One region of the Paenibacillus sp. 1-18 genome, then DNA from elsewhere that is predicted to be linked to it. Evidence: riboswitches for the same ligand, from Rfam matches in the RefSeq annotation. Region 1 holds a riboswitch; each other region holds the start of a gene.
The links. Region 1 has a riboswitch for cyclic di-AMP ahead of L693_RS0112005 (TrkH family potassium uptake protein). Riboswitches for the same ligand answer to the same signal wherever they lie in the genome.
Positions count from the first base shown of each region.

Region 2: another riboswitch for cyclic di-AMP. It lies ahead of L693_RS0118790 (3D domain-containing protein); the one in region 1 lies ahead of L693_RS0112005 (TrkH family potassium uptake protein).
Region 3: another riboswitch for cyclic di-AMP. It lies ahead of L693_RS0100815 (hypothetical protein); the one in region 1 lies ahead of L693_RS0112005 (TrkH family potassium uptake protein).

Region 1 covers NZ_ASSB01000196.1:18,104-30,989, forward strand. Annotated here, with positions in the region: gene uvrC (excinuclease ABC subunit UvrC) at 1-421, shown strand, start outside; gene L693_RS0112000 (CPBP family intramembrane glutamic endopeptidase) at 390-2,120, opposite strand; cyclic di-AMP (ydaO/yuaA leader) riboswitch at 2,381-2,529, shown strand; gene L693_RS0112005 (TrkH family potassium uptake protein) at 2,972-4,312, shown strand; gene L693_RS0112010 (potassium channel family protein) at 4,330-5,007, shown strand; gene L693_RS0112015 (LysR family transcriptional regulator) at 5,013-5,918, opposite strand; gene L693_RS0112020 (succinate dehydrogenase cytochrome b558 subunit) at 6,145-6,819, shown strand; gene sdhA (succinate dehydrogenase flavoprotein subunit) at 6,927-8,672, shown strand; gene sdhB (succinate dehydrogenase iron-sulfur subunit) at 8,694-9,461, shown strand; gene L693_RS0112035 (aminoglycoside N(3)-acetyltransferase) at 9,630-10,439, shown strand; gene L693_RS0112040 (metallophosphoesterase) at 10,506-11,450, shown strand; gene L693_RS0112045 (metallophosphoesterase family protein) at 11,525-12,265, shown strand; gene L693_RS0112050 (GNAT family N-acetyltransferase) at 12,320-12,886, shown strand, end outside.
Region 2 covers NZ_ASSB01000299.1:8,447-21,332, forward strand. Annotated here, with positions in the region: gene L693_RS0118740 (ribose-phosphate diphosphokinase) at 1-467, opposite strand, end outside; gene glmU (bifunctional UDP-N-acetylglucosamine diphosphorylase/glucosamine-1-phosphate N-acetyltransferase GlmU) at 527-1,924, opposite strand; gene spoVG (septation regulator SpoVG) at 2,269-2,556, opposite strand; gene purR (pur operon repressor) at 2,719-3,558, opposite strand; gene ispE (4-(cytidine 5'-diphospho)-2-C-methyl-D-erythritol kinase) at 3,740-4,594, opposite strand; gene L693_RS0118765 (small, acid-soluble spore protein, alpha/beta type) at 4,738-4,917, opposite strand; gene veg (biofilm formation stimulator Veg) at 5,082-5,363, opposite strand; gene yabG (sporulation peptidase YabG) at 5,572-6,468, opposite strand; gene rsmA (16S rRNA (adenine(1518)-N(6)/adenine(1519)-N(6))-dimethyltransferase RsmA) at 6,524-7,408, opposite strand; gene rnmV (ribonuclease M5) at 7,416-7,961, opposite strand; gene L693_RS0118790 (3D domain-containing protein) at 8,108-9,256, opposite strand; cyclic di-AMP (ydaO/yuaA leader) riboswitch at 9,528-9,807, opposite strand; gene L693_RS0118800 (TatD family hydrolase) at 10,009-10,779, opposite strand; gene L693_RS0118805 (HD domain-containing protein) at 10,822-12,105, opposite strand; gene L693_RS0118810 (AbrB/MazE/SpoVT family DNA-binding domain-containing protein) at 12,437-12,691, shown strand; gene rsmI (16S rRNA (cytidine(1402)-2'-O)-methyltransferase) at 12,816-12,886, opposite strand, start outside.
Region 3 covers NZ_ASSB01000016.1:342-7,683, forward strand. Annotated here, with positions in the region: gene L693_RS0100785 (MarR family winged helix-turn-helix transcriptional regulator) at 1-316, shown strand, start outside; gene L693_RS0100790 (helix-turn-helix domain-containing protein) at 501-875, shown strand; gene L693_RS0100795 (helix-turn-helix domain-containing protein) at 941-1,324, shown strand; gene L693_RS0100800 (hypothetical protein) at 1,462-1,683, opposite strand; gene L693_RS0100805 (urease accessory UreF family protein) at 2,009-2,764, opposite strand; tRNA gene L693_RS0100810 (tRNA-Leu) at 3,008-3,090, shown strand; cyclic di-AMP (ydaO/yuaA leader) riboswitch at 3,640-3,812, shown strand; gene L693_RS0100815 (hypothetical protein) at 3,928-4,323, shown strand; gene kdpF (K(+)-transporting ATPase subunit F) at 4,478-4,555, shown strand; gene kdpA (potassium-transporting ATPase subunit KdpA) at 4,705-6,381, shown strand; partial or broken gene kdpB (potassium-transporting ATPase subunit KdpB) at 6,434-7,342, shown strand, end outside.

The DNA.
Region 1 (12,886 bases):
TGGACGTGGGCAAATTAAGGCAGCGACCGATGTGCTGGAAAATGAGCTGGGTTTATTCATTCCGGTGTGTGGTCTCGTGAAGGATGCTAAGCATAGAACTTCCCAGCTACTGGTGGGAGAATCCAATGAGGCTGTGAAATTAGCACGTAATAGCGAAGAATTTTATCTGCTGCAACGGATTCAGGACGAGGTTCACCGTTTTGCGATTACATTCCACCGGGAGCAACGTGGCAAATCAATGGTAACGTCCCGTCTGGACTCCATTCCGGGCATTGGCGAGAAGCGGCGCAAGCTGCTGCTGAAGCATTTTGGTTCCCTCAAAAAAATAAGAGAGGCCAGCGTCGAAGACTTCCGGCCTCTCTCTATTGGTGATAAGCTTGCGCGTCAAATTATAGCTGCCCTTCGGGAGGAGGAGTCGTAGAATACGGCTCCTCTTTTTTCACAGGCTCAAACATGATTCGATTAGGCTTTTTTGGACTAAACCAGTAAATAACGTAACCCACAATGGCTGGAAGTAAGATCCAGAACAAACCTGCGCTCAGGTTCACGGTATCTCCCAAACTCATCACACTAAAGCCCATGAGAATGCTGTCAAAAATAACGTGGCTGAACATGGCGGCGATAAAGCCGTAACGCAGGAACACAAAGCTGAACAACAATCCGATGAAGGTCAGCTCAATCGGTCTAGAAATCACCGGATAGATTGGATACAGTGTATGTCCCAGTGCCCATATGAGCGTGGTGATCAGGCAAGCGACAAAAGTGTTTCTCACTATTTTTTTCACCATTGGAATACCGAACAGACGATATACGGCCTCCTCTCCAATACCTGCCATCCAAGCCATAATCGGCAGCAGCCACGGATAAGCCATGTTGTAAGGAGATTGCGTGGCATCTGTTGTGGAGAACGTATTGAGTGTGCGTTCCAGCACAAAGAACAAAATGGATTGTACTCCGAGCAATATAAAGGCCCACAAGTAGCCGACATACATACTGCGAAGCACATACAGCCCGTAGCCCGGCTCTTTGGCACGTGGCCATGCATTCAGTCCAACCTGACGCATGAGCCCGTCACCGCCGACCAGGGAGAAGTAGAGTGCTACGGCCATAGCGAGGGAAACACCAATCTGGAAAATCATCAGAAATATAAGCATTCCCTTACTGCCTGCTTCTGCTTGTAATAAAGGCAGCATGTTCAACGTCCCCGCTATGGTAGCAACAAAATACACAACGGACAGAACAATACCGCGTACGAAGGAAGTATGGCGCCGTGTGAGTGATGCGTACACGATCGCGAGTATGCCCAATACTAAGCTAAACAAGGCATAACCCGCATAGGTCATCCAGTTCGCCCAGTACGTTTGCTTGTTGACATAATCGGTATAGGACGATGGGGCAGAAAAGCTCTGTGTGAACGAGCGAACATCCCCGTCTTCAAAAGTAAACGCCAGTGTAAGTACCGAGGAGCCGATTTGTTTACCGACTACAGTATAGCTTAATCCCCCCTCCCCTTCACTGGTCGCGAGCTTCAAGTCCGATGGCTTAAAGCCAAAGCGTTTGACCCATACGGACGCCGCTTGCTCTTTTGCTTCAAGCGTCATGTCGCCCTCAGCCACACGTATCAGCCTGCTGCGAGCTTGCTTATCCGTAGAAATATCGGCTTGTGTGTAATTGGTACTGGAGGTCACACGTTTAAAGCTAACAACTTTCCCGGTCGATAAATCCACATGAATTTGCAATTTGCCCTTCGTAGAAGGATCAGCAAGATCGACTCGAAAAGTTTCATAAGGGTAGCTTTTTTTCCATGTACGGTCGTACTGTTGAAGCAGTTTTTCTCTGGATAAATAACCGTAAAAATCCGTTTCTGCCTGATAGGTGACGACAGGCTTTTCTGACGGTGATTCCGTATAGCCCAGCTCGGAGCGGGCGAATTCTAATGCGTGTATAACCGCTTCTTGTTTGCTGATCGTCGCTGTGTTCATCAATGATTCCGAACTTGGATTGCTAAGCGAGGGAATAAGCAATTGAAAGATAAAAAAGCAAATCAGGCCAATCCCGCCCAACAAGCCTAATCTTTTGAAATTGGCCGAGAGCACGACCGGTTTCCCGATAGGATTCATGAGTTTCCTCCTTAATCTGTAAATAAGTGCATCCATTAAAGATATCACACTGCACAGGTTCCCGCCAACACAGCTGTGATATTCATGAAAATGGAGTGAAAGCATCCTAAAGTTTCAATAAAATAAGATAAACTGCGATTAAACGCTACCTATTCGCAAAATAAAGCGAAATTAACGTTTTTTCGACGAAATCGGTTTTGTGATCTGGATACAGAAGGATTATAATCTTGAGGCAATGCCTATAAAACAATAGGTAACGCTATACATTTGAGCCGAATTTCCATAGGAAAACGGGGGAACCATGTTACTGGGGTGAATTTTACAGCCGGTCTTGCACCGGACGTGTGAATAGGGCTACTGTACTGCCCGAATCCGTCAGCTAACCTCGTAGGCTGTGAACAGGAACCCAGTCAGGCACTCGGTTTTCCGGTGTCTTTTTTTGTGTGTATAAGTGTGAGTAAAAGTTTGCTGAGTTAAGGACGCTCCGCGTTCCATTTGATCTTCCGATCGCTGTTGACTCTGAATTTTATTGGATTAGATAAACCCTGATAAGGTTAAAATTCAGAGGCAAAGGCGAGCGCTACCGCTTCTCCAGATTCAAATGGACCGCTGCGCTGCTGCCCGCCTTAAAGTCACCAAACGTTTCATAAGGTAGTGAGGTATGAAGTAGTGAGTGTTGAAAGGCAAAAGTATCCCGCTTTGCGGATACTTTTCTGTTTTCTCTAAAAGAAACGGACGAAAGAAACTGAAAAGAGATTGGTGATTTTATGAGCTGGCAGTAGCGGAGGAACAATCTGCACCCGGAGCGATCTCCATACTCATAATTCAACAAGTAGGAGAAGTGATGATTCATGAACCCCAATGCCAGCTGGCTTCGGCTTTCTCCACCACAGATATTTGTTGCAGGCTTTGCCGTTATCATACTGATAGGCAGTTTATTGTTAATGCTACCCATTTCAAATACAACGGGGAAGCCGCTTGCGTTTGTAGACGCTTTATTTACAGCGGCCTCTGCGACCTGTGTCACAGGGCTTGTCGTTAAGGACACGGGAACCTTTTTTACAACCTTTGGTCAGGTGGTGATCGCTGCGCTCATTCAGGTCGGCGGTCTCGGTTTTATGACCATGGCCACCCTGATCGCGCTGGTGTTCAAGCGTCGCATCTCCTTGCGGGAGCGTCTCATTTTGCAGGAGGCGATGAATCAGACCTCTGTAGAGGGAATCGTTGGCTTGATCCGTAAAGTTTTATTGTATTCGCTGGTCATTGAGGGTGTGTGCGCTACGATATTTGCCGTTCGCTGGTCTTTTGATATGCCTGTAGGCAGGGCGATTTATTTTGGAATCTGGCATGCGATTTCCATGTTTAACAATGCTGGGTTTGATTTATTCGGTCACTTTCACAGTCTGACAGGTTATGTATATGATCCCGTTGTTAATTTTACAGCTATTTTTTTGATTATCTCGGGAGGCATCGGCTTTGTGGTGATGTCGGATCTGGCAGAATATCGCAAACGCAAGAGACTGTCCTTGCATACCAAGGTCGTACTTAGCATGACCGCTGTACTGATTATAGTCGGTACCCTCGTCATCTTTGTTTTTGAGTTTACGAATCCGAAAACATTAGGCTCGTTGAATTGGGGAGGCAAGCTACTGGGATCATTATTCCAGTCGGTAACCCCTCGTACCGCTGGTGCTAATACGCTGGACATCGCAGGCTTGCGGCAGGCTACGCAATTTTTCATCATTATATTAATGTTCATAGGGGCTTCCCCTGGCTCAACTGGGGGCGGGATTAAGACAACAACGTTTGCGCTGCTCATTGGAGCAGTGTTTTCCATGCTGCGAGGCCGAGAAGATATTGTATTGTTCAAGTATCGGCTTGCACAAGCACGAATTTACAAAGCTTTGACCATAACTTTGCTGGGGCTGTTGTTCGTGATCGGGGTAACGATGATTTTATCGGCAACCGAAGATCATCATTTTCTGATGATTTTGTTCGAAACAGTGTCTGCCTTTGGAACGGTGGGACTGTCGATGGGGCTTACATCTGATTTGACAGTTATCGGCAAGCTGGTCATTACCCTGACGATGTTTGCAGGCCGACTCGGCCCGCTCACGCTGGCTTATGCACTGGGACCCAAAAAGGGTAAGGAGTTATATCGGCATCCGGAAGGCAAAATGATTATAGGATAAGGGAGTTTTCGAGTAATATGAAAACGCAGCAGTTTGTAGTTATTGGCTTGGGACGATTTGGCTCAAGCCTGGCTTTGCAATTGGTGGACATGGGGTGCGAGGTACTTGGCATCGACCGGAACGAGGACGTTGTAGACAGTATGAGTGAGATGCTGACGCATACTGTCGTAGCCGATGCTACCGATGAGGATTCTTTGCGGTCACTGGGTATCCGTAATTTCGATTGCGGTATTGTTGCTATTGGAGATGACATTCAGGTAAGCATTCTGACCGCCATATTGCTGAAGGAGCTGGGTGTGAGAAAAGTCGTAGCGAAAGCTATATCTATTCTGCACGGACGGGCGTTGGAAAAGCTCGGTGTAGATCGCGTCATTTATCCTGAACGGGATATGGGAATACGGGTGGCCCACCAGCTGGTTACGCCTAATTTGCTCGACTATTTGGAGCTATCCAAAGAATACAGCATTGTGGAGCTCAATGTACCTGGATGTCTCAATGGTAAAACGTTATCAGAGCTGAATGCCCGTACCCGCTTTGGCTGCAGTATTGTAGCGCTTCATACGGCTAACGGTATTCTCATTGCACCAACGGCTATGGATCGGCTAAAAGCAGACGATATTATGGTCATCATCGGTTCCAATGACAATATCGCCCGCTTCGAGGATGAGGTCGTTAACGTCAATGAAGAAGGCTAGCCCTACTACACCATACGATAGCCTGCAAATGAGGCACGTGTCTCACTAATCCAGCTTCGCGCTGTCGAGCTGAGATCTGCCGTCTCCGAATAAATGAGAGAGGTCGTTCGGCGTGTCTCCTTCAAGTCGGGCAAGTACAGCGCAGTGAGTCCGTTATCCCGCAGCAGTTCGCTGCGCAAATAGGATTTGGGCAGCAACGCCGAAGCCTTACAGGTTGGAAGCAAGCGTACAATGGCCTCGAAGGAGTCGATTTCCATCCGGATATCGGGCATAATGCCGCTGCGCTGGAACAAGTCATCTGTCAAGCTGCGATACCAGGTTCCTTTGGAAAAAATAATCATCGGCAATCCTTGCAGGTCTTTCATTGAGACCGTTCCTGCTCTGGCTGTTAATTCATGTCCGATCGGAACGACCAGCTCCAAGTGATCGTCAAATAGCGGAATGCAACGCAGCCCGGCCTCATGAATGGCAGACCCGACAACCCCGGCGTCTGCTTTTTTGTCGCGTACAAAAGCGACGATTTCATGGGTTTTGCCTGTGAGCAGCTTCAGCTCGGTTTGGGGATGCTTGCTCATGAAAGCTTCAACGAGGGTGGGCAGCGTCGTTTGGAGTGTCGTGAGACTTGCACCCAGGGTGAGCATGCTCTGGGCTTCGTTCTTGTGCCGGGACAGCTTTTGCAAAAAGCGGAGCTGTCGTTGCCGCTGCTCCAGCGCGAAGGTATATACAAACCGTCCTGTAGACGTAATTTCGAGCCGTTTGCCCCTTCGATCAAAGAGCAGTACACCCAGTTCTTCCTCCAGCTTGGCGATTTTACGGGATAGGGCAGGCTGGGAGAGATTAAGCAGTTTGGAGGCTTTATTCAAGCTGGATTGCTCCACAATGACGGCAAAGGCGTTCAAATCCTCAAACATACCATCCACTTCCTCTCTATATGCAAAAAAGACATAATAATTAATACGTATATTGCAATTCCATTATAAGCCGAAAAGGAGTAACATAAAAGCGACACAAGATGTTCACACTTTAGTTTTTCCTTTTAAGGGGCACCTTGTTGGACATTTCCTGTCGGGATCTGTCATTTTATATGTTATATCACTATTGAAAACGCTATTATTAGGAGAAGGGAGCATTACCTAGATGAGAGGATTTTATTCCAGAAAGCTGCATTCACTTCTTGGCGTCATTCCGCTGGCTCTTTTTTTTGTTGAGCATTTGGTGACGAACTTCACTGCAGTGGAGGGCGGGAAGGAAGGGTTCAACCGCAGCGTGGCCTTCCTGAATGGTTTGCCACTGGTGATTGTGCTTGAAACATTATTCATTTACTTGCCATTGCTATTCCACGGAATTTATGGCTTGTATATCGCTTACCAGGCTGATCCGAATGTCAAAAATTTTGGCTATTCGCGCAACTGGCGCTTTCTGTTCCAGCGTATTTCCGGCGTTATTACGTTCGTGTTCATTATCTGGCACGTGTTTGACACGCGCATCCAGGTGGCACTGGGCAATGTAACACATGAGGAACTGGGCGGTGTAATGTATGGCATTGTAACGAACCCGGTTTATTTTATTTTGTATTTAATCAGCGTTGTGTCGGCATCCTTTCACTTTGCTAACGGACTGTGGGCATTTATGGTCAGTTGGGGGATCACAGTGGGACCGCGTGCGCAAAAGGTATCCTCCTATATTTGCATGACCCTGTTCGTGGTGGTGTCTATCGGTTTCATCGCTTCCCTGTTGGCATTCCGCAGCGCGGAATTCCAGGAAACGGCCACCGCTTTGGTGCAATGCAGCGCTATTCAACAGCTACTGTAAAAAACGAATTCACATGATATATCATTTGCATTACATCGTTTGCAGATGCTATTTCCAATCGTAAGAGAGGATTTGGCTAAAATCCTGAAAAAAAGGAGTGAGCAGAAATGGCAGCATCCAACATTATTGTCGTGGGCGGCGGTCTGGCGGGTCTGATGGCTACGATCAAGGCGGCAGAGGCAGGGGTTCACGTTCATTTATTTTCTTTGGTTCCGGTAAAAAGATCCCACTCCGTTTGTGCTCAAGGCGGCATCAACGGGGCAGTGAATACCAAGGGCGAGGGAGACTCACCCTGGATTCATTTTGATGATTCGGTCTATGGCGGGGATTTTCTGGCCAACCAGCCCCCGGTAAAAGCAATGTGTGAAGCGGCTCCAGGGATTATCCATCTCATGGACCGTATGGGTGTCATGTTTAACCGGACACCGGAAGGATTGCTGGATTTTCGTCGCTTTGGCGGTACTCAGCATCATCGGACAGCCTTTGCTGGAGCAACGACCGGCCAGCAGCTTCTGTATGCTTTGGATGAGCAAGTTCGGCGCTGGGAATCCGAGGGCTTGGTGACCAAATATGAAAACTGGGAGTTTTTACAGGCGGTACTGGATGATGAAGGGATCTGTCGAGGTATTTGTGCGCAGGATTTACGCACGATGGAAGTGAAAACTTTTGCGGCGGATGCCGTTATTTTGGCATCGGGTGGTCCCGGCATTATTTTCGGCAAAACCACGAATTCCGTGATTAATACCGGCACGGCTGCCGGTGCGGTGTATCAGCAGGGTGTACGCTATGCGAATGGTGAATTTATCCAGATTCATCCGACGGCTATACCGGGTGATGACAAGCTGCGTCTGATGTCTGAGTCGGCACGGGGAGAGGGTGGCCGTATTTGGACGTACAAAGACGGCAAGCCGTGGTATTTCCTCGAGGAAAAGTATCCGGCTTATGGAAATCTGGTTCCACGCGATATTGCGACACGTGAAATATTCAGCGTATGCGTCGATGAAGGGCTCGGCATTAATGGCGAGAATATGGTATATCTCGATTTGTCCCACAAGGACCCGAAAGAGCTGGACGTGAAGCTGGGCGGTATTATTGAAATTTATGAAAAATTCGTCGGTGACGATCCGCGTAAAATCCCGATGAAAATTTTCCCGGCTGTGCATTATTCAATGGGCGGCATGTGGGTCGATTACAATCAGATGACGAATATACCGGGGCTGTTTGCCGCTGGAGAATGTGAATTCCAATATCACGGAGCGAACCGTTTGGGCGCAAATTCGTTGTTGTCAGCTATTTACGGCGGGATGGTGGCTGGACCGAAGGCTGTGGAATACATTAAGAGCATCAAAAAGTCCGCACAGGATGTAGCTTCCTCCGTGTTCGATGCGGCGGTAAAACAGCAGTCGGAGAAGTACGAGCGTATTTTGCATATGAACGGGAAAGAAAATGCCTATGTGCTTCATAAAGAGCTGGGTGAGTGGATGACGAACAATATGACGGTGGTTCGTTATAACGACAAGCTGGAAGCTACAATCCAAAAGATCAAAGAGCTGAAGGAGCGTTATGCCAACATTAACATCAATGATGCTTCACGCTGGAACAATGCGGGTGCGGCGTTTACACGCCAGCTGTGGAATATGATGGAGCTGGCTGAAGCGATGACCAAGGGGGCGCTGCTGCGCAACGAAAGCCGTGGTGCTCACTACAAGCCGGACTTCCCAGATCGTAACGATGAGGAGTTCCTGAAAACGACCATTGCGGAATGGACACCGGAAGGACCACAAATTTCGTATGAACCGGTTGACGTCTCACTGATCAAGCCGCGTATTCGGGATTATTCCAAGAACAAATAAATAGAAGGGAGTGTATTTTAGATGTCGGAGCAAGCAGTGAAATCGAATAAAACAGTGAAGTTCGTTGTGACCCGTCAGAATGATCCTAACTCCAATTCCTATACGGAAGAATTCGAATTACCTTATCGCCCGGGCATGAATGTGATTAGCGCACTGATGGAAATTCAGCGCAACCCGGTAGACAGCCATGGCAAAGAGACCGCCCCGGTATGTTGGGAGTCGAACTGTCTGGAGGAAGTATGCGGAGCCTGCTCTATGGTAATTAACGGCAAGCCGCGTCAGGCCTGTGCCGCGCTTGTAGATAAGCTGGAGCAGCCGATTACGATTGCGCCGATGAGCACATTCCCGGTTGTGCGGGATTTGGTCATCGACCGCAGCCGGATGTTTAACGCACTCAAGAAGGTCAAAGCATGGATTCCGATTGACGGCACCTACGATCTGGGCCCTGGCCCTAGAATGCCGGAGAAAAAGCGTCAATGGGCGTATGAGCTGTCCAAGTGCATGACCTGCGGAGTTTGCCTGGAGGCTTGCCCGAATGTCAACGAGAAGACAACGTTCATTGGACCTGCGGCGATATCTCAGGTTCGCCTGTTTAACAGCCACCCGACAGGGGAAATGAATCAGGAGGAGCGGCTGGATGCATTGATGACAGACGATGGGCTGGAGGGCTGTGGTAATTCACAAAACTGCGTACGTTCTTGCCCGAAAGGCATTCCATTGACAACCTCCATTGCTGAAATGAACAAGCAAACGACAAAACATATGTTCAAGCGTTGGCTGACTGTATAGCCCGACCAGTAATATGTCATTCAAATCAAAACAGGCTTTTTCCCATCGGAGAAAGCCTGTTTTTGTGTTCATAAGAGATGGAGGGAGCATGAGGGAGGAGAGTAGTATAGCACTTATGGTATAATTATGGTATTGTGTATCGTTTTTGGAGAAATGGAGGCTGGACAGGTGACTGTGCAAATGATAACGAATCGACCCGTTACCAGGTCGGATGTAATGAAAGGATTAAAGGAGCTGGGGGTTCGCAGCGGTATGACGCTGCTTGTTCATTCGTCGATGCGCAGCTTCGGACGCTTTGTTCCAGGCGGGGCCTCCGCCATTCTTGCGGCATTGACGGAAGCGATTGGCCCGGAAGGAACGCTGGTCATGCCGACACAGTCTCATGACTTGACTGATCCGTCGACCTGGATGAACCCGCCTTTGGATGAGTCATGGTGGGAACTTGTACGCGAGGAAATGCCCGCTTATGATCCGACTTGGACGCTGACCGGGGGCATGGGGGTCATTGTAGAAACGTTCCGCGGTCTACCGGGAACAGAGCGTAGCGGGCATCCGCATGTTTCCTTGGCGGCGCGTGGACCTGCAGCTTCGGAATTACTGGCAGATCACCAGCTCGACTATGGACTGGGTGAGCATTCGCCGCTGGCGAAGCTGTACGAGGCAGATGCCTACGTGCTGCTCCTGGGCTGCGGACATGACAGCAATACGTCTTTGCATTTGGCGGAATATCGAGCAACGTACAACGGACGTGAAAAAATCACCCATCAAGCCCCCATAATAGTGGATGGAGCCAAAGTGTGGGTCACTTATGAGGATTATAATATTACCTCCGATGATTTCGAGCAGCTGGGATATGATTTTGAACGGGATTGTCCTAAGTGCTTTACACGGGTCAACATCGGAGAGGCTTCATGCTTTTTTGCAAGGCAACGCGATTTGGTAGATTATGGGGAACAGTGGTTGTCCACCAATCGTTAAAGCTTCCGAGGGAGTGAAAAGTTCTGAATAATAAGCTAGAGGAATAGATAGCAAGGGGGCACGCATATGGAGAAGACGCCGCAAACCCGCCGCGAGAGTCAGGATGATCCTTGCAAAGAGGCCGCAATCCCTCCCGGTTCTTCGCGGCGCTCCACTTCTAATGAGCCAGCCAATCCTTCGCGCCGCCGTTTTTTGAAAAAAGCGGCTTTAGCCACAGCGGGAACCGCACTTTTGGCTGGAGGATACGCTTCCTTATGGGAGCCTAATCATTTGGAAATTACACGCTTCACCTTGTCTCTGCCCCGTCTACCGGCTGCTTTTGACGGTATCAGAGTTGTACATTTCAGTGATGTGCACTTGGGCTTTCATATGGATGAGCAGGACCTGCGCGAGCTTGCTGACCGGATTGCCGGACTGGAGCCGGATTTGCTCTGTTTTACAGGCGATATTGTGGATGATTATGCGATATCCATGAAGGCTGCTGTTCCGATTATGGCTTCCATGCACGCCACTCTTGGCAAATTCGCTATTTTGGGCAATCATGATTATAGAGGCTTACCAGCCGGAGTACAGGAATTATACCCGAAGACTGGATTTACGTTGCTGCGAAACGATCATGTGATTGTGGAACGCGCTGGACAGCGTGTGGCAATGGTGGGTTTAGAGGATAGCATTATGGGAAAACCTAATCCGCGGCGTGCCGTTCATGGACTTCCTGATGAGATGTGCAAGCTGTTGCTGATGCATGAGCCGGATTATGCGGACGTGGCGGCCCGAATGTCCTTTGATCTTCAACTGTCGGGGCATACGCATGGAGGACAGGTGCGTTTGCCTGTCATCGGAGCACCAATGCCGCCTCCGGGTGGACGCAAGTACATCCAGGGATTATTTCATGTAGGAGCAAGCAGGATGCCTCTTTATGTCAGCAGGGGGATTGGTATGACACATCTGCCGATTCGTGTGCTGTGCAGACCGGAGCTGAGTGTCATTACGCTAAAATCTGGTCAATAGACTGGAACTACATAAAGAAGGTTTGAATGTAGTGTAGAAGATGTAGCTGTTTCGGACAAAGGAGTGAGATTCAGATGGAGCGTATTGCTGTCATTTCAGATATTCATGGCAATTGGCCTGCCTGTGAGGCGGTACTGGAGGATATTGCTTCCCGAGGTATTAGCCGTGTATTTTGTTTGGGGGATCTGATCGGCAAAGGGCCTAGCCCGTGCGAGGTTCTGGATGCAGTCCGTCAGCATTGTGAAATTGTCGTGCGGGGGAATTGGGATGAGCTGGTCAGCATTACCGATGATCTCAATTTTAGCTGGCAAGCCGAGCGCTTGGGTAAAGAGCGGGTACAGTATCTGGCACAGTTACCGTTTCACTATGATTTCGGGATGAGCGGTCATCGTATCCGTCTGGTGCATGCTTCGCCCCAAAGTGTGTATCACCGCGTACAGCCTTGGGATGAGCCGGAAAAAAGATTAGCTATGTTTGATCCGTTGGCTGAGGAGAATGAAAAGGACGCTTTTGCTCCGGATGTGGTGGGTTATGGAGATGTACACAATGCCTTTATCCAGCATTTTCAGGGGAAGACGCTATTTAATGTCGGAAGCGTCGGGAATCCGCTGGATGTCACTCAGGCTTCGTACTGTATTCTGGAAGGAAATCTGGGAGAAGAGCAAGCTACTCCTTTTTCCATTCAGTTTGTACGCGTACCTTACGATATAGAACTGGCGGTAAAACAAGCGGAGGAAGCAGATGTCCCTTCTCTGTCGTATTATATTCGTGAGTTGCGCACAGGCATTTACCGGGGAATTCAGGATCTGGATTAAGTGTGAAAAACGCTCATTCCAACAAGCCAATCTATCTCCGCAGGAGGGATCATTGTGCTGACTAAAGAAATGCTTCGTTTGGGGCTGCCGGAGCTTTACACCCACCGTGTCCGATTACGCCAGCTAAGAGCGGAGGATTATCCTGCATTGGAGCGAATGCTGTCCGATCCTTTAGTAATCCGATACGTAAATCGGATTCGCAAGCCCGTCTACGTACGAATGCGGCGTCTGGTTGCCCAGATCAAAGTAGCTGGGGATTCTCTGGATTCCCTGCACTTTGCGGTGGAATGGCATAGAGGAGATACACGCGCAGATAACGGAGTGGATGCATCAGATGATACCGAGATAGCCAAGGGATTTCCCTCTTCACAGCTGCTCGGTATCGCTTCGTTTCAGCAGTGGAATGAGGGTACGGGTGAGGCGAAGCTAGGCTATATTTTAGATCGTCCATTTTGGGGACAGGGACTGGCTACAGAGATCGTGGAAGTGATGCTGAAATTTGGTTTCGAATCTTTGAAGCTCAGGCGAATTGAAGGTCGTTGCCAAGAGGATAACCAGGCTTCCGTGCGTGTGCTGGTCAAAAATAAGCTGCGTTTGCTCCGCAGCATTCGTTCCTATGAT
Region 2 (12,886 bases), on a different contig from region 1:
GCCAAAATTGGTGCTCCCAGCATATGATCCACTGGAATATCAAAAAATCCCTGAATCTGCATGGCATGCAAATCCATACTGATTACGCGGTGAGCTCCCGCCTTTTCAATCAGGTTGGCTACAAGCTTCGCTGTAATCGGATCACGCGAACGGGCTTTACGATCCTGACGAGCATAACCGTAATATGGCATAACGACATTGATGCTTTTCGCAGAAGCGCGTTTAAGTGCATCAATCATAACCAATAGCTCCATCAAATTATCGTTGACCGGCAGGCAAGTGGACTGTACAACATACACATGACAGCCGCGTACGCTTTCCGACAGCTTAACCTGGATTTCACCATCACTAAACGATGTGGTATGGGATTCCCCCATTGGGATTCCGATGTAGTCCGCAATCTGGTGGGCTAACTTCGGATTGGAGTTACAAGTAAATATTTTGAGTTTGGAATCGCAATAAGTCATTAATAGAAACCCTCCGTGCTGGTTCATTCATTACAGATTCAACAGCTTGCTGATTAAGGTCATTCCGATCTTTTTTTCTTCGCTTTGGCACGCGCGCGGATTTTATCCGCATATCCGGCTTTGTTCTCTTGACGTGGTCTGGCAATGGCCAAATCATTATCAGGGACAGCATGTGTTACAGTGGAGCCTGCTACGACATAAGCACCTTTTCCAATCTTAATTGGGGCGATCAGATTTACATTGCTGCCAATAAAGGCATCGTCTTCAATTTCTGTAATGGATTTATTATATCCATCATAATTGACCGTTATTGCCCCGCAACCAATATTTACGTTTGTTCCTACCTTGGCATCACCGACATAGCTCAAATGAGACACCTTGGAGTGATCCCCAATGGTCGCATTCTTCACCTCAACAAAATCACCGATCTTCACATGTTCGCCAAGCTTCGCGCCTGGACGCAAATAAGCAAACGGACCTACAGACGTGCTGCTTCCCACTTCCGCTTCGTTCAACACCGAATGTTTTACCGTTGCGCCCGAATGAACAATCGTATTCTCAATCTCAGCCTGCGGGCCAATGACACAATCTTCGCCAATTTGCGTCTGACCATGCAGCCATGTGTTCGGGTACAGCACCGTATCGGAACCAATGACAACCTCGCTCCCGATGTAGGTAGACGACGGATCAATGATAGTGACACCATTCAACATGTGCTTGCGAACGATACGTTCCCGCATATAACCCTCAGCCACTGACAAAGCGACTCTGTCGTTCACACCGATGGATTCGGACACATCATCTGTCAAATATGCCTCGATCTGCTCCCCACCGCCACGCAAAATACCAATGACATCTGTCAGATAGTATTCCTGCTGCGCATTGGTATTCGTTACCTTGTCCAGCGCTGCGAACAGCTTGGCATTGTCAAAACAGTACGTTCCCGTGTTGATCTCCCGAACAGCATCCTCCTCAGGTGAACAATCCTTCTGCTCCACGATTTTGAGCACCGCTCCTGAAGTATCACGGATAACTCGTCCATATCCTTTCGGCTCATCCATCTCAGCGGTCAGAATCGTAGCAGCCGCTCCGCGGCCCTCATGCAGTTGAACCAAGCCCTCCAGCGTTTCCGCTGTGATCAGTGGAGTATCGCCACAGATGACGATGGTGGTGCCCTTCTCCTGACCGAGCAAGTCTTTGGCCTGCTTGACGGCATGGCCTGTTCCCAATTGCTCTGCCTGAAGCGCATATTCTGCTGACGGCCCCAAGTAAGACTGTACGGCTTCTGCACCGTGGCCTACGACAACTACACTTCGGGAGACCCCGATTTCACGAACCGTGTCGAGTACATGGCCAACCATCGGTTTTCCGCACACCGGATGCAGAACTTTATATAATTTGGATTTCATACGTTTTCCCTGCCCTGCGGCAAGAATGACTGCCAACCTTTCCAACAAGTCCAACCTCCTATCCTGAAAATAACAGTTACCCCTTGGCTAAAACGTTAATTCCCAGATCAGATTTTGCTTAACTTTTCACAATCCTCCTGAAAAATAACGGCGAACCTTCGGTTAATGGCTATTTTTTCAGGCCAGCTTGTGCTGGACATTCATCCCCGGGGCGCATAGCTGCCCAGTCTCTGTCTTATGAAAAAGCCGCTTCGGCAGCCCGGATGACTCCAAGTTGCCTTAAAACTGACTGTTAACTCACTAAAGAATATATCTCATTCCAGACAAAAAGAAAAGAGAGCCACAGTTAGTGGCTCTCTTTTCTTTTATACCCCAATCCTGCTTTAGGCCAATTAAGCGCCTTCTTCAATAGCTACCTCTTCATCCACGGCTGCGCGTTCGTACTCAGTCAAAACAGCAGCCTGGATCTTCTCGCGGGTTCCTGAAGATATCGGGTGAGCGATATCGCGAAACTCTCCGTCCGGAGTTCGTTTGCTTGGCATAGCCACGAACATTCCGTTATTACCGTCGATAACTCGGATGTCATGAACAACAAACTCGTTATCAATCGTAATGGATGCAATCGCCTTCATTCTTCCCTCTGAGTTCACTCGGCGAAGTCTAACATCCGTAATCTGCATGTGTGTTTCACCACCTTTTTCCAAATAGGACTTGGTGTATTATTCCACACAGCAATTCGAATTCCTTCTTTTTTTGGAAAATTCGTATCCTAAATTCAGGTAATTTTTTTGAAAAGATTTCTTTTCGACATATTTAGGTATTTTATGATGGATTGTGACAATTTACTGCCCTGATAAGTCATCAAAATAATTACCCAACTTGACCGTAATTTGTTTGCTGCGAGAATCGACTGCCGTCAAGTTGGCCAGTGAAATATAATCGTGCAGCAGGCGCTCTTCATTCTCAACCTCGCCCGATTCTACCAGCACACCTACTCCAGCTACCTCAGCATCAAACTCCGCCAGCAAATCGACCATTCCCTGAATCGTCCCGCCCGCCTTCATAAAATCATCCACGATGAGTACACGTGACTTCTCGCGCATCGCACGTCTGGACAAAGACATCGTATGCAGGCTCTTTTGCGATCCTGAAACATAATTAATACTTACAGCCGAGCCTTCTGTCACCTGATGGTCACGCCGTACGAGAACGACTGGCAAATTGAGCTGCGCTCCCGTTGCATAGGCGAGAGGAATCCCCTTGGTCTCCACCGTCATTACCACATCAATCTGGCGACTCGCAAAAGCGGTCGCAAATATTTTACCCGCTTCGTTCATCATCGCCGGTTGACCCAGCAAATCGGACAGATAGAGATATCCCCCTGGCAATATGCGGTCAGGCTGCTCCAGTTGGGCACACAGGTCGTTCGCAAACGCAAGCGCATGCTGCCTGGAAAGCCTTGGGATGAGCTTTACGCCCCCTGCCGCTCCTGCAAGCGTCAGAAGCTCGCCAATGCCCTCATCCTCGAATACTTCCTTAATGATGGCCAGATCCTCGCTTATAGATGACTTGGCCGCCCCATAGCGATCCGCAAAATGAGTAAGAGGCACCAGCGTATGCGGCCGTGACAACAAAAACTGCGTCATTTCCACCAATCGTGAGCTTCTTTTAAGTTTCTTCACAACAATTCCTCGCGATCTATTCTCCTGCCGCCCGCTTCGTACAGTAAAGCACCGGCGGACTGGCCGGTTGCTGGCGGAATGTAAGTGATATAGTAAAATCCGAATATTCAATAGTAAATATATCATCTTCGTACGTATTTGTACAACAATTACCACTATAATCGGTAAAAAATAATTAAAATCAGGTCAGAAGTCGTACTGCGTATACATCTTTACAAAAACCTCTCAGACCGTTGTAAATCCGTGGTACTTTTGCTTCCTTCGATACCAGTCCAAACACTGTAGGCCCGCTGCCTGACATCAGCACACCATCGGCTCCCAACCGAATCATGGAGTTTTTGAGATGCTCTACCTCCGGGTAGAGCTTCAACGTTACATCCTCCAGTACGTTCCCGAGCGCATTGCACACCTCGGTAAAAGAAGCGTTCCGGATCGCATTCTCCATTTGCCGGGCAGACGGGTGGTGCGCAATCTGGTCCGCTTTGACACGTCCATACACTTCTGCAGTCGATACATTAATCGGCGGCTTGGCAAGAATCACCCAGCATTGGGGCGGATTCGGAAGCGGCTTGAGCAGTTCTCCGCGTCCGCTTGCTAAAGCTGTGCCCCCTGTAATACAGAAAGGCACATCCGAGCCCAACTCCGCACCCAGCACTCTTAATTCTGCATCCGAAATGCCAAGCCTCCACAGCTTGTTCAATCCACGCAGTGCAGCAGCGGCATCACTACTTCCCCCTGCCAATCCTGCCGCCACCGGGATATGCTTATCCAGGTGGATATGCACCCCTGTAGACACGTTATAACGTTCCTTAATCAGGCGTGCCGCCTGAAAGGCCAAATTCTTTTCATCCAACGGTATGTACCCGGCCTGGCTTGAAATAATAATGGTGTCACGCGGTAACTCGGACATCGTCAAACGATCGGACAAATCGACCATGGTCATGATCATTTCAACTTCGTGATATCCATCATTCCGCTTGTGTAAAACATCAAGCATTAAATTGATTTTCGCCGGTGCTTTTTCGTATATTTTCAAGGCGTTCACCCACCTTCAACTTTTCCCTCAAGACAGCTTAACATATTATATCAGACTCGGCGTGTCAAGTCATGAGGTTCAAAAAAGCGGAGATTACCCGGTAAAGACCGAATATCCCCGCTTTTTCATAGCACCAGCGATGATTACGATTTGCGGGAAGCCGCCTGCTCCGCAAGCTGAATGGCCCGCTTGACCATATTCCCCGCATCTTTGGCTTTAATGCCTCCCCAGCCCTCTTCCTTGACCGTATCGTAAAACCCGAGATCCTTGGCCAGCTCGTACTTCAGCTCCTCCGACATAACACTCCGTCTTCTTCGGCTCATGCATACGCCTCCTTCGGTTATGGAATAAGGAAGATCATTGCCGCCTTAGTATGTGCAGAGATGCCAAGCTTCATCCTTCCCCATATATACAAAACGGCCTCGTCATTTGGAATGACAAGGCCGCCGTTAAACCCGCAAAGCTGGTATAAATTACGTTAAACCAATTAAGGTGTTTCAAAATACTCGACTACACTTGTATGGGAGTCGGGATCATATACAGTGACTTCCACCGATTCGGTAAGAATGTCAGCATAGCTGTAGGAGACACGTTTAAACGTTTGTTGCTCCTGATCCAGCTTGACGATAAAAACAGAAGGGTACGTTTCTTCCAAGACACCAGTTCGTTCGACGGTCTTACGGCGTCCGCCGTTAGCCCGCAGCAAAATTTTTTGCCCTACATGTGCGTCGAGACTGCGTTTGATTTCCAACAGCGTATTTTTAGCCATTGCCTAACGACCACCTCTTTCCTTGTCCATTATAACGAATTTTAGAGGGATTGTCAAATCAAGCTAAATATTATAACAACACGAAAAATAAGTTGTCAATTTAAATTTTTGCGAACAGGAATAGTCTATATAAAAATGACAAAAAGCCCCTGTAAACAGAGGCCTTTTGTTCAGGCAAGTTCCTATTCAGCACTAGCATGTTCAAATCCTAGATAGCGGAAGGCGTTACTTTAAGGGTCGACAAGTTTTCAAGCTTCGGCAGGCCGATGCGATAACTCCCCCTAGTTTCGATACCCCCCACTCCACGGCTGCCACTGATCGTCTGGTGAAACAGATCGCCCATATTGACCGTATCACGGATTGACGTAAAGGCGGCCTTGGCAGCCACGTAAACCGGGTCCAGCGCGTGAATCAGGATCCGCCCTGGGGAACTGGCAAAGTTCGCTCCTGCACGCAGCAGCGCCTCAAAATGGGACTGGCATGCCCCTGCCACAATCGTCAGTGAATCCAGATGACGTTCATATTGTCTCGCTACCTGAATCGCCGCCACAAAATTTTGTGAGTTTTTGTAGCTTTTCAGACTGTACAAGTCATAAGGCTGCGGCTGCTTCAGTACACCATCATGTCCAGTAATGACTACGATATCCGGACGGATGCGGGGAAGCAGTCGGTACAACGTGTCGGCCATCGCCGATTCGTGAACGTGATGCCCCTCTGCGGGAACACGGAGCTGCTCATATAGGCTGAGACATTTTTTCAAGTAGTCAGGGTCTCCATCCAGATGAAGTACCTTTCCGGGCATTTCAAAGTACGTCGACTCTACTGGATCACTCCACTCCCCAATCAGTGCCGCCTGACTGCGGGCAGCTTGCCGCTGCCTTGCCTGCTGGAGCAAATTAAGAGACTCTCCAGCCTTAATATGGGCCTGCCGAGTCTTACCGCTAATCTGGTCCGCAGGCACCTTGACCAGATCGTTCACCGGGGAATCAGCCAACAGCCGAAATTCTGTCCCCTTGATGATCGCTTTATCCCGCTGGATGTCCTCGACGCGAAACGTGACATCTCCGCCATACGATTTCCGAACGACCAAGTCTCCTAAAATCATCACACTGTATCACCCCTCCTATATCGTATGGGTGAATGCACAGTTTGGTTACAGCTTAGGAAATCCCGGCCTCCAGCAGTACAGCGCTGAGACGCGCAAATTCCTCAATGCTTAGCGTTTCACCCCGACGGGAAGGTTCAATACCAGCCTGCTTCAACAACGGCTCCAGCGCGTCCCTGTTCTCTTTGTTGAAGAAGCGGCTTTTCAAGTTATTGGAGATCGTTTTGCGACGCTGGGCAAAAGCGGCATGAATGACCTCAAAAAAGTGCTTCTCATCCACCACCTCCACCGGAGGGGTTTCTCGCACACGCAGACGAATCACTGCCGATTCTACATTCGGCTGGGGAATAAACACCGTATTCGGTACGATGCAGACCAGTTCAGGCTCGCTATAATATTGGACCGCAATGCTCAGGCTGCCATAATCCTTCGTACCTGGAGACGCAGCCATACGTTCAGCCACTTCCTTTTGGATCATGACCACGATATTCTCCAGAGGAAGCTTGTCCTCCAGCAGCCTCATCAGAATCGGTGTAGTAACGTAATACGGCAGATTAGCCACCACGCTCACTTTACTGACCCCTGCAAAATCAGAGGCGAATACCTCGCGCAGATCCAGCTTCAGCACGTCCCCGTGACGCACCTTCACATGCTCATAAGGAGCCAGCACTTCCTCCAGAATTGGCAGCAGCCGCTGATCAATCTCGACAGCAGTTACAACCTTGGCCGATTGCGCCAGCTTTTCAGTTAAAGCACCAATGCCGGGACCGATCTCAAGCGCGCCCTTGGTATCATCCAAGCCAGCAGCACTCACAATCTTGTTCAGAATATTTTGGTCAATTAAAAAGTTTTGTCCCAAACTCTTTTTAAACGAAAAACCGTGCCGCTGAATAATTTCCTTCGTACGCCGCGGTGTTGCTATATCTTGAATCCCTGTCATACGGATATCACAATCCTTCACTTTCGATTTGTGCCAGCGCACTGGCGAATTCCTCAAGACTGATCTGAAATACAGCGAGCCGTTTATGCAGCTGCTTCCCGTTACAATAGCCAATACCCAGTACATTGCCGAGCGCCATACGACGAGCAGCAGCATTCGGATGGGTGATTAGTCCGGCGTCAATCAAATCCGCCCACTCAATCAGTGGATCGGCTCCTTCCACCGTCGTATGTACTCGTGCGAGGGCGTGTCTGATGGCCTCCGGTGAGGCATTTTCCACCCCGATATCCCCTTTACGCGTCGCTTCCGCCTCGGGTATAAAGGCCTGCTTACAGCCGGGTACCTTGGAGGCGATAATTTTACGGATGCGCTCTCCCGCATGATCGGGATCTGTCAAAATAATGACACCCCGCCGCTCTTGTGCCAATGCAATTTTGCGCAGCGTCATTTTATTAATGGCGGAGCCGCCAGTTTCTATGGTATCCGCCTCGACAGCACGGCGAATCGCCACCGTATCATCCCGCCCCTCGACCACGATCACTTCCTTGATCATTTGTGTTTCCCTCCACTGCTACACAGCATGCTATATTTATCTTTCCCTGCTTTTGAAAACAAAATAAGAAGAGGATATCCTCTTCTTAGCATGGCATAACTATGATGTTAATACTATCGCATTGCCCTGAACATACACAACCTGTTTTAGTTGATTTCAGGCTTTACCGGCCCGATTACATATACGGTTTTACCGTGCTTGCGACCAAATTGATTAGCCCGGCTTAAACTCTCATAATACACATCAATTTTGTGGCCTTTAATGGCGCCACCGGTATCCTCCGCACGGCGGAAGCCCACCCCTTCAATATACACCCACCAGCCGATTGGAATGATGCTTGGATCGACAGCGATGGTGCGCCCTTCCGTGACACGTGTACCGGAAGCGGTACGTGTACCGAGACCTGACTCTTGTGAGGAGTACGCCGTCATGGAGACATTTTGCAATACTTTGCTGTATTTAAAATCTACACCTGCTTTACGGACAGCATTGCCCGAACTCACCCGTGTTGCCTTAACGGCATCTTTTGGACCGACAGAAGCAGCCAGAACGACCGGCTTTTTCTTCGTTCCTACTGCAATTACCTTATCCACGCGCTTCTGTGCGACTTCCTTGTTGACCAGCTGCTTGGATACCAATTTTCCGTCATGGTATACCTTCTGAACATGCTGGACTACAACACCTGATTTACCGCTTTGGATGACCCGATTATCGCCTTTATAAAGACTCGGATCGGATGTTTTGATGACCTGATAAGGCACCTGCTTCTTCTGTTCGACCTGCTGTTTCTTCACACGGACGATTTTTATGTCCATGTTAGACGAAACAGAAGCATCCAGCGCAGGATAAACCTTGTCATTTGACGATAATTTATAGCCCGAAGTGCGAATGGCACCCTCTACTGTATTTTCTGTTGTGTACAGCTTTTTCGTCTCATTGCCTGAGGATACTTTAACTTGAGTGGCACGTTTGATGACGATACGATCCCCATCCTGTATTGCTCCGTTCAGCGGCATAGAAACCGTATCATGCGGCTGAAGTGAAATGGAATGCTCATTGAGCAAACCTTGGAGCTTGGATTCCCGGGTTTCCACCGCAGATGCCTTACCATTGATGACAAAAAAGACCTGTTTTTTAGCTTGAGTATACACCAGAATTGAAATCATAATCGTTAGTGCGATTAGAAAAATAGCAACCAAAGCAGCCTGGCGCACATTTTCCTTCTTCCAACGCAATACGTAAGACATGCTGGATGAGCGTGACTCATGGGTCTCCTCTTTTTGGAAAATGCCCATTTCCTCCGTCCTCCTTACATAGCCCGCCGTCTAGAGTAAGACATAGTTGAGATTTGACGTGACTATAACAGATTTTCTACAAGACAAGCCCGTACTGCGACTGTCCTGCACCATGTACCCGTCTTCGCGGCATGCTGTCCTCCCCTGTTTAACCACAGTATGATGACAGATTTTCTTTTATTCACAACAAAAAAAGCCAAAGAAAGAGACTAGAGAGCTCTTTCGTGGCTTCCGGCATGTAGTGAATATGCGGAAAAATCATGCACGAGATGGCTTCTCTCTTGTTACGCTTACGGGGTTAGCTGTCGGGTTCGGACGTAGAGAGTCGCCCTAGCTTGGGTCAACCGCTCATGGCGGTCGCCTTCACATTCACCCCGAAGACCCAGAAAGAAATCGAAATATGGCTTCTCCACCTGATCTATCCCATTTCGGATAGAGCTTTGGTCGAGCCGACTGACGAAAGGGATTATCTCTTCGCCCCTTATGCCGAACCTGCAGTAAGCCATACCGGTTCCCCCGTTCCCTGTTAAGGGACTCAGCGAGACTGGTTCATGAAATGACTTGTTGGAGTTTACATCCAAACAACAATTCACTGAAAAGATGATATCCTGTTTCTATGCATGTTGTAAAGCAGGTTTCAAGTACATTTTTTAAAATATTCGGTTAAAATATTGTAATATTCTCGAGTTTCCTGCAACAAATTCATGATTAGCTCCGTCTATCTCATTATTTTGATTTGTTTTTTCTCTTTTTCACCGAATGTCAAATCGTTCCAAGGCATTTTGGGTCGTTATAGACACCAATTCCTCCACCGTAATCTCCTTGATTTGGGCGGCAGCCTCTGCCACCAGTCTCACATGTGCAGACTCATTCCGTTTTCCACGAAATGGATGAGGTGTCAGATAAGGCGCATCCGTTTCAATGAGCAGACGGTCCAGTGGAACCTGCGCAAGCACCTCTTTGGGCTGCTTTGCATTTTTGAACGTAATTGGCCCACCGAAGGAAAGGTGAAAGCCCATATCCAGCACCATTTTAGCTGTCTCCCAGCTTCCGGAAAAGGAGTGCATAACTCCGCCAACCTCACTCGCTTTTTCCTCACGTAAAATCTTAATAATATCTTCATGTGCATCCCTGTTATGGATAACAATGGGCATATTCAGCTCCCGAGCCAGACCAATTTGACTTCGAAGCACACGATGCTGTACATCCTTCGGTGATGTATCCCAATAATAATCCAGACCAATCTCACCGATGGCTACAACCTTTTTGTGACTGCATAACGATGCAATCCATTCCAGGTCGCCCTCCTGCATTGTAATAGCATCCTGTGGGTGCCATCCGACTGCCGCGTAAATAAAATCATACGTCTCGATCAATTTCATGGTAGATGGAATCGTCTCACGATTGAATCCGATATTAATCATCCGGGTTACTCCCGATTCGACAGCACGCGCTATTACTTCTTCACGATCTTCGTCAAATTGAGGCGCATCCAAGTGGGTATGAGTGTCGAATAATTCCAAGGTTCTGATCTCCTTTTTTTACTTTCATTGTTATATATTTGTCTATTGTTTGACAAAATAATTCCTTATTTCGGCAGGAAGCCTGTCTTTTACCCTATTCAATTTATCTTGTGGATAATACATATGATATTTCCCTCGGTGAATGCCACTAATAGAGCGTACAATTTCCGACACTTCGGAAATCTCTCTCACTTCACCCTGGCGACCAAGCAGTAGAATCTGGTTGTCCGTCGAGCCACCCTTACGAAACACATCATAAGGAAGATCGGTCGGAAAATCAATTTCAAGATCATATTCCGGGTGTAAACCAACCTCAGCCAAAGCTTCTCGAATACTGTCAATAGTATCTGTATCCATATTTTCAATCTCTACATATTTATACAATTTACGATCCATAAAACGAGCGCTCAAATCGCTTAAAATGTCGTCCTTTTCTCGCTTCCACTGGCTAAACACCGTCTGAATCAGAGACTCATCGAGCATCAGATACTGTTCTACTGTAAGGTCTCCCTTCAGAAGGTCCGGAAGCGGATCCAACAGAAAACCAAACTTATATTCGTTTTTAAACAATTCCTTCGCCCGCTTGAAAATTTTACGCAAAAGGATTTCCGAGCTGCGTGTTACAGGATGAAAATAAATTTGCCAATACATCTGATAGCGTGACATCAGATAATCCTCTACCGCATGCATGCCGGATTCCTTTACGACGATTCTCCCATTATGAGGGCGCAGCAGCCGCAAAATACGATCCAAGTCAATAGTACCGTAATTGACACCTGTCGAATGAGCATCTCGCAGCAAATAATCCATACGGTCGGCATCCAGCGGACTGGTTACCAAGTTGACAACGATTGGCTTGTCATATGTCTTAGCAATGACCGCAGCTACCTTTTGCGGAAGCTCCTCATCGACCTGCCGCAGCACGGCGTTGATCTCCGTATCCCCTAATACAATGCGACAGGTCCAATCCTCATGGTTCATATGAAAGGCTTCTTCTATGGAATGGGAAAATGGACCGTGCCCTACATCATGCAACAGAGCGGCGCACAGAGCAACCAATCCTTCCTCCTTTGGCCAATCGGGAAAATCCCCGCGTTCAAATTGCGAAATAATACGCCGCGTAATTTCATATACGCCCAGTGAATGTGAAAAACGGCTATGCTCCGCTCCATGAAACGTAAGATAGGATGTGCCCAGTTGCCGGATGCGGCGCAAACGTTGGAACTCCGGCGTGTTGATCAACCGCCATATCACTGTATCCTGAACATGGATATAGTTATGTACCGGGTCTTTAAAAACTTTTTCTTCACTAAGTGGCTGGTGCAAGATATCAACTCCTTTAATATTCGGAATAATGGATTAAAATACAATAAAATCCTAAATCGTTTCCTCCATTCGACATTGTTTGTCGTAATATGTCGAATTATAATTTTTAGGCATTTCCAAATCGACAAACGTGATAAATCATCTATAAAATAAGGTAATACACACGCATCAAGCTCTTTAATCCAAATACTTTTGCATAATCAGCCTGTTACTAATTTTTTTAGGTTGACTGTTTTGGGAATCGTTGGTATAGTAATTATCAGAAAAGAGAAAATTTTGTCGAATCATGACACTTATATTATTTTAAACGGCGAGAGGAGCCTGATTTATTATGATGAAATCCACTGGTATTGTAAGAAAAGTTGACGAGCTCGGACGTGTTGTTATTCCAATCGAATTGCGTCGTACTCTGGGAATCGGAGAGAAAGACGCCCTGGAAATTTATGTTGATGGCGAGCGCATCATGCTTAAAAAATACGAGCCTGCTTGTATCTTCTGCGGCAATGCTGAGAACGTAATTTACTTCAAAGGGAAAATTGTTTGCCAAGATTGCATTTCTGAAATCCCAACACCTGTGACAAACTGAGAATTTTAGTATATAATAGACTTATCAAAGATTGTTAATTCTAACCTTTTTCATAAATACTCCTTGTTGCCTTCCACGGTTTGAACCCAACCGTTGGAAGGCCCTTTTTTGTCTGGACAGGTATTTACAGAAGTGCGTTGTAAACATCTCTCTTGGAAATAGAGCGATCCGTGGCTGTGCGCCTCATCGCATCCT
Region 3 (7,342 bases), on a different contig from region 1:
GCGAGAAGTGCGCTCGTCTACCGTATCGGATTTGTCCAAACAGCTTAATGTCTCGCGTCCGAACATGACTCCTCTTCTGGATAAGCTGGTGGAGCATGGGCTGGCTGACCGCCAGTCGTGTGACTCGGATCGCAGAGTCGTGAATGTGGCTATTACAGAAGAAGGCGACGCTTTTTGTGAACAGGTATTTCATACCTTTTCCAATAAAATTCAAGAGAAACTGGTGTTTTTGCCAGAAGAAGAATTATTGCACTTGAGCGAAACTCTAAATGAATTGAAGCAGATTTTACTTAAAATCGACAACTCTACTCCGTAATTGGTGTACAAGAGCTGACTAAAGACCGCCGTTTTCTTCGGAAAATGAGCGGTTTTTGTTGCATATTGTGGTATAATGAAAATCAACATACATAATTCGGCAATTTTGGCACACGCATCTTTGAAATGGGAACAGGGGACATGATATCGTTATTTGAGAGTCTGCTAGGGAGGAAGGAGCTTCTATGCAATCTATTTACCAACGTATTGAGCACCTTATCAAGGAACGGGGAATGACCAAAAAAGCGTTCTGCGAGCAGTTGGGTATTAGTACGGGGAACTTTGGAGATTGGAAAAGAGGAAAAACGACGCCGGGCACGAATAAACTCCTTGAAATCGCTTCGTTTTTTAATGCTAGTCTGGATTGGATCATGCTGGGGCGAGATGTGCGGGGTGAGGCGCTAAAGGAGTCGAAAGACCCTTATTTTTTTGAGGCTTCAGGGCAACTGAATTGCCAGGGGGAACCGCTAAGTGAGGCGGAAAAGGATTTTATACTTGAGTATATTGAATTTACTCGTTTTCGTAAAGAGAAAAAACACGGCAATTCAAATGCCGAATAATGATTTGCTTGAGGCTTGAGTTGATATTTCATAAGTAAAAGTTATGGTGTCGGAGGGGAAATATTGTGGGAGATCAAACTATTTATCAGCGGATTGAAGCTTTGATTAAGGATCGGGGAATGACCAAAAAGGCGTTTTGTGAAAAGCTTAAAATCAGTTCAGGGAATCTTGGGGACTGGAGAAGAGGGAAAACAACGCCGGGTACGATGCATCTAATTCAGATCTCGGACTTTTTTAACGTATCGCTCGACTGGTTAATGAAAGGGATCAAGCCGGGGGAAGGCGTACTCCAGGAGCAAAAGGCTGCTTATTTTTTTGGGGTGATGGGGCCATTGAATTGCCAGGCAGAAGATCTGGAAGCGGAGGAACAGAATTTTATTTTAGAATATGTTGAGTTTGCAAAATACCGTAAGCAAAAAAAAGAGAATAATAAAACAAAGCCAGAATGATCCTTTTACTGGAGAAGGAGACTACCCAGGATTGAAAACCCGTAAAACGGACTGGCGGGTTCGAATTACGAGTTTTTTTGGGGTTGTAGGAATATATGGAGTGCCATATATGTAACTGGAACCCTTGCATGCTGGTTTTAGAGCGGTGGTGCCTCCTTATAGTCGTTATCGTCGATATTCAGAATTGCAGCAACTTGTTTTCTGTGCCTTTGTGCTTTGCGGGTGCCATGAATCAGATTGGATAAACGTGAAGGCGGAATGTTGTGTGTCTCGCAAAATGTTTTCTGATCCAATCGGAGTTCGACAAGCCGTTGTTTGATGGCCCACCCGAAGGAGGTGACAGGCATTTTGTTATTCAAGAGAAATCGCCCCTTACGGATTCTTGCGGAATAATTGGTGTGTTATAATAATCATCAGTAAACATGTTAGAATTAACCATCTAAAACCATAATACACTTTTATACGTGTTTTTACAATCGTAAATACGTTATTTCATTAAACTAATCACTTAAATAAGTGAGGATTTGCAAAATCCTGAAGTATTAGATGACCTGAATCATTCATTTAGAGCCTGTTAATGGTGTGGAATTGCGGTTATGCTTGGATAAAAAGCACTCTGCCACTTGAGGAAAGCGGTAGAGTGCTTTTAGTGTTGGCGCTAGACTGGACTGGTCAAGCGATGCATCAGGGGGATGCTGGAAGGCGTTTGGGTAAGCCGGGGGAGGGAAACAGCCCTGCTTCATTCAGTCGGCTTTTACGGCTCATATAAGGCGGCTGAGTAATGTAGGAGCTGGACCAATGTTTATGAAGCAGTTCGTGCTGAAATGTAGCTGACCCAGACACGTTGAACTTTTTCCAGGTGATGAGCAATTCGTCGGTCATGCGCTCGATGAGAGGATTTTTTTCCTCGTATGGTGTATTTAGCAGCTTGGAAGCATCTTCGACACAGAAGGATACTGCTGCGGCAAGATAGCCGTGAATAGTCTGCTCCACATCATTTCCAAGGAGCAGGTTAATCCAGGTATGAACAGTAGCGAGTGTACCAATTGCGCTGTATTGAATAAGTATGGCTTCAAGCTGGTCAAATTCAAGCCAAGGATAGAGCGCTTTGGCAAGCTTGATCAGACGCTGACCAGACAGACGTGACTCTTTCGCGTGCTGTAGAGAGGAACGTTGGGTATGCAGCAGCTTATCAATAAGAGCGATACGCCAGCCATCCTCCTGTTGAATGGCGACATACAGGCTTTTGATGGCCATGCCGTCAAGCGTTGTGAATTGAGGATACAAGTCGTTCCGCATATAATGTTCCAGGTCTTGCAGACAGGTCAAGCGCCCGTTTCGGAATAGTTCCTCCAATCCGTAAGTACGGGTAAAGCCGCCGACGGGTAGGGAAGAGTCCAACAATAATGCGTAATTTAGTAAGCGATTGCCTTTATGCAGGGTGGTTCGCCTCCTTGAGATGAGTAATGATGTTATATTATTTAACCTTAAAATCAGTTTATTAGAATTTATTAAAGTTTCATGTAATATATATTCACATTTATATTGCTAAAATGTCAAATTAAATATTTTATAGCTTTTATATGTTACTTAATATTACATATAAAATAATTATTAAAATTGGGTTTACAAATATAAGCTATGGGAGTATAATAAATCCGTTGCCTCAAAACATTATGATTTGCGGTCGTGGTGGAATGGCAGACACGCTATCTTGAGGGGGTAGTGGGCGTACGCCCGTGGAGGTTCGAGTCCTCTCGACCGCATTATATGTAAGACATGATTACAAATAGCAATAACCCAAAAAAGCATCCTGACACGTTTTGCGTGAAGGGGTGCTTTTTTTGTTTTAAACGAATCTTATTTATCCCGCAAGAGCTTTTCAATATCTTCTGCCAGCTTACCGGAGTTGCAAGTCGCAATAGATGTAACGTGTGTTTTGTTATTGTAAAATCGCATTTTGTTCAAAACGGTAAATTGCGCAGCAAATAGAGCGAATTGCTGTGCTTCTCATCGTAAAAGCAGGCTCAATCGGCGTTTATCTGGTGCATATAGCACATTTACTTTCGCTTTTACAATAAAAGGACAAAACTCGTCCCATTACGCCAATATTGACATGCCTTTCATTTTTAAAAAGGGGTGAAAAACAGAGATTCAAGGAGATGGGAGAAGCATAGTCATTTTGTAAGCGTTATTATTGATCTTTTGTGCTCCAAAGAACGATTATAACCCCACAGGTGAGCTTTACAGTGTTCCTTGTGCGGGTGTATGATTCAAGACGTAATTTCAATTAACAAGAATGAATGCAGCAACGAATTATTTAAGCGCTGAATTTTGCAAATGCAAGAGCGGGGGAACCAATCGGGATTAATTAGGCTCTGGAAGCCGTGGTCTCATGGGGTGAATTTTCTGGCCAAGTGCCAGAAATAGGGCGACTCTCACGTCCAAATCCGACAGCTAACCTCGTAAGCGTACAGGGAGAGGCAACAAACCGCCGTGTGCAGCCATGGTTTATTTTATCATGGATATGTAAGAAGCCGGAGGAAAGCCTTTTTCCTTCGGCTTCTTTTTGTTGTCTTTTTATACCGGGAGAGGAGCTACTGATGGAAGGTCGGTTAATTATTGTCACTGCACCGAATGAAGCGGGCAGAAGTTTTGTGAAGTTGCTCATGTTCAAAAAACTGGCGTTTGCGGTACTCACCAATAGCGCTCAGGAGGAACGACAGCTCAAAAAAATGGGTGTGGAGCACATTGTACGCATCAATACGATGCAAGCGGGAAAATGGAATTTTCCCAAAAAAGAAATTGGCAGCGTGTATTTGTTCGAAAACAGCTTGAATCTGACTTGCCGTTTCCTGCAAATATGTCGGCCACTGACATCAGATTTGATCTATGTCATCACGCACGGCTGCAATCCACAAGGAATTTATCGGGGATTGGGAGCGGATCATGTGATTTACACATTGAACGGAGAGGTGGGTTTTCTGCTGAACGGATAAGCGCTTATAACATAGTTGTTTTATGATTTTTTATACGGGAGGGCTTGAACATGATGGATATATACATGCTGCTCGTGCTGGCTGTGAGTTATGGAGCGATACTGCTATTTGTACGCTGGTGTGATGCGCAGACCTCTAAAGGAGGGCGAAAAGGATGATTGTTGTGCTTGCGCTCACGGCTATGGTGTTGGTGTATTTAATCTACGCGCTCCTGAACCCTGAAAAGTTCTAATCAGCTATAAGATGAAGCGGACAAGAACAGCAGATCATGGATCAGGCTTCACAGATGGCGGTTTGGCGTAAACGTGTGCATTCGATTGGTGGTCTGAGTCAGGTCTGTTGTTCTACACACGCAGGAGCATTTTGAAGGAGGAATAGAGGATGGAGCTGCTGCAAATTGGGATTGTGATTGTCATATTGCTGCTCTTGGTAAAGCCAGTGGGCACTTATATGTATCATGTATTCTCGAATGAACCGAATCGGACGGATCGGATTTTTGGCGGAACGGAAAAGCTGATTTATAAGATTGTAGGCTTGAAGAAGCTGGGGAGTATGCGCTGGACTACGTATGTTATGAGCTTTCTTGCTACCAATGTCGTGCTGGTAATCATCAGCTATGTGTTGTTGCGTTTGCAAGGAATGCTTCCCGGCAATCCGGCTGGGAACGGCAATATGGAAGCTTCATTGACTTTTAACACGGTGATCAGCTTTATGACCAATACGAATCTCCAGCATTATAGTGGAGAAAGCGGACTTACGTATCTGACACAGATGGCGTTTGTCACGATGATGATGTTCACTTCGGCTGCTTCCGGATTTGCTGTTGCTGCGGCTTTTATGAGAGGATTGACGCGGCGCGGTGAAGGAATGGGCAATTTTTTTCAAGATTTTATCAAGGCGATTATACGGATTTTCCTGCCGCTTGCCTTTGTGCTCACGCTGGTGCTGGTTGGATTGAAGGTACCGCAGACGCTACAGCCTACGGCGAATGTTACGACGCTGAGCGGAACACAGCAGCAGATTGCTTTGGGGCCGATTGCTTCCTTGGAATCCATCAAGCATTTAGGTACGAATGGAGGCGGTTATGCGGGAGCCAACTCTGCGCATCCTTTTGAGAATCCAAGTCCCTGGACGAACGTGCTGGAAATTTTGGCTATGTGGGTGATGCCGGCTTCGCTGCCGTATACCTTTGGATTGTTTGCCCGTAATCGCAAGCAGGGCTGGATTATTTTTAGCTCGATGATGGTATTGTTCCTCATTTTTCTGTCCATTACGTACGTATCTGAGAAGACGGGGAATCCACTGATACAGGCGCTGGGTGTGGATGCTTCTCAAGGAAGTATGGAAGGGAAAGAGGTGCGCTTTGGCATTGGACAATCGGCATTATTCACTGCGGTGACGACAGCGGCAACGACGGGCTCGGTCAATAATATGCATGACACTCTGACCCCGCTGGGTGGTATGGCTGCTTTGGGTGAAATGATGCTAAACGTCATTTTCGGCGGCAAGGGTGTCGGGCTGATGAACATGCTGATGTACGCGATTCTGGGTGTGTTTATATGCGGACTGATGGTCGGAAGAACCCCGGAATTTATGGGTAGGAAAATTGAAGGCAAGGAAATGAAGCTAATTGCGATTGCCATTCTGGTACACCCGTTTCTCATTCTGGCCCCGACTGCGCTCGCATTTATGAGTCATTGGGGATATGATGCGGTCACAAACCCCGGATATCATGGGCTGACTCAGGTGCTTTATGAATATGCGTCCTCTGCGGCAAATAACGGTTCGGGATTCGAAGGTCTTGCGGATAACAACGTGTTTTGGAACATTATGACAGGCGTAGTGATGTTCTTTGGACGGTATGTATCTATGGTTGCACTGTTGGCTGTTGCGGCTTCATTGAATGCCAAAGCGCCGACTCCGGTGACGACGGGCACACTTCGCACGGACAACAAGCTGTTTGGGGCTATCCTGATCGGAGTTGTCCTGTTGATTGGTGCGTTGACCTTTTTGCCAGTCATCGTATTGGGGCCTGTAGCTGAATTTTTGACCATGTGATGAAGAATAGCATGAAGAAGAAAATGAGAATGGATGAACGGGGTGCTTGATCATGAAGGAACAACGTAAACGCATGCTGGATAAAAGCATCTTGAAGCATGCGATCAAGGATAGCTTTATGAAATTAAATCCGATGATCATGATGAAAAATCCTGTCATGTTCGTCGTGGAGATCGGTACACTGGTCGTGCTGCTCATGCTGCTGTTTCCCGGTTATTTTGGAACTGGCAACGAAATGGGCTTTAATCTAGCGGTTTTTATTATTCTGCTGTTCACGCTGCTTTTTGCCAATTTTGCCGAAGCGCTTGCGGAGGGACGAGGCAAGGCGCAAGCGGCCTCTTTGAAAAAATCCAAGCAGGATACACAAGCCAACAAGCTTGTCGGGGATGAGCTTCAGGTGGTCAGCTCGACTGAACTTCGCAAAGGTGACATTGTGATGGTGTCCCAGGGCGAGATGATTCCGAGTGATGGTGAGGTTATTGAAGGTCTTGCCTCAGTGGATGAATCCGCGATTACGGGAGAATCGGCTCCAGTGATCAAGGAATCGGGCGGTGATTTTTGCTCGGTAACGGGCGGGACACGGGTCGTGAGTGACCGCATTAAAGTGCGGATTACAACAGAGCCAGGCGAAACGTTTATTGATAAAATGATTTCGCTCGTGGAAGGGGCGCAGCGGCAAAAAACGCCGAATGAAATTGCGCTGAACACGCTGCTGATCAGCTTAACGATTATTTTTTTGATCGTGGTGGTCACGCTGGCTCCGATTGCCCGTCATTTTAACATCAATTTGCCTGTACCAGTCTTGATTTCGTTGCTGGTTTGTCTGATTCCGACCACGATTGGAGGGCTTCTGTCCGCTATTGGGATTGCCGGTATGGACCGGGTTACCCAGTTTAACGTGCTGGCGATGTCAGGCAAGGCGGTAGAGGCATCCGGGGACATCAACACGATGATTCTCGAC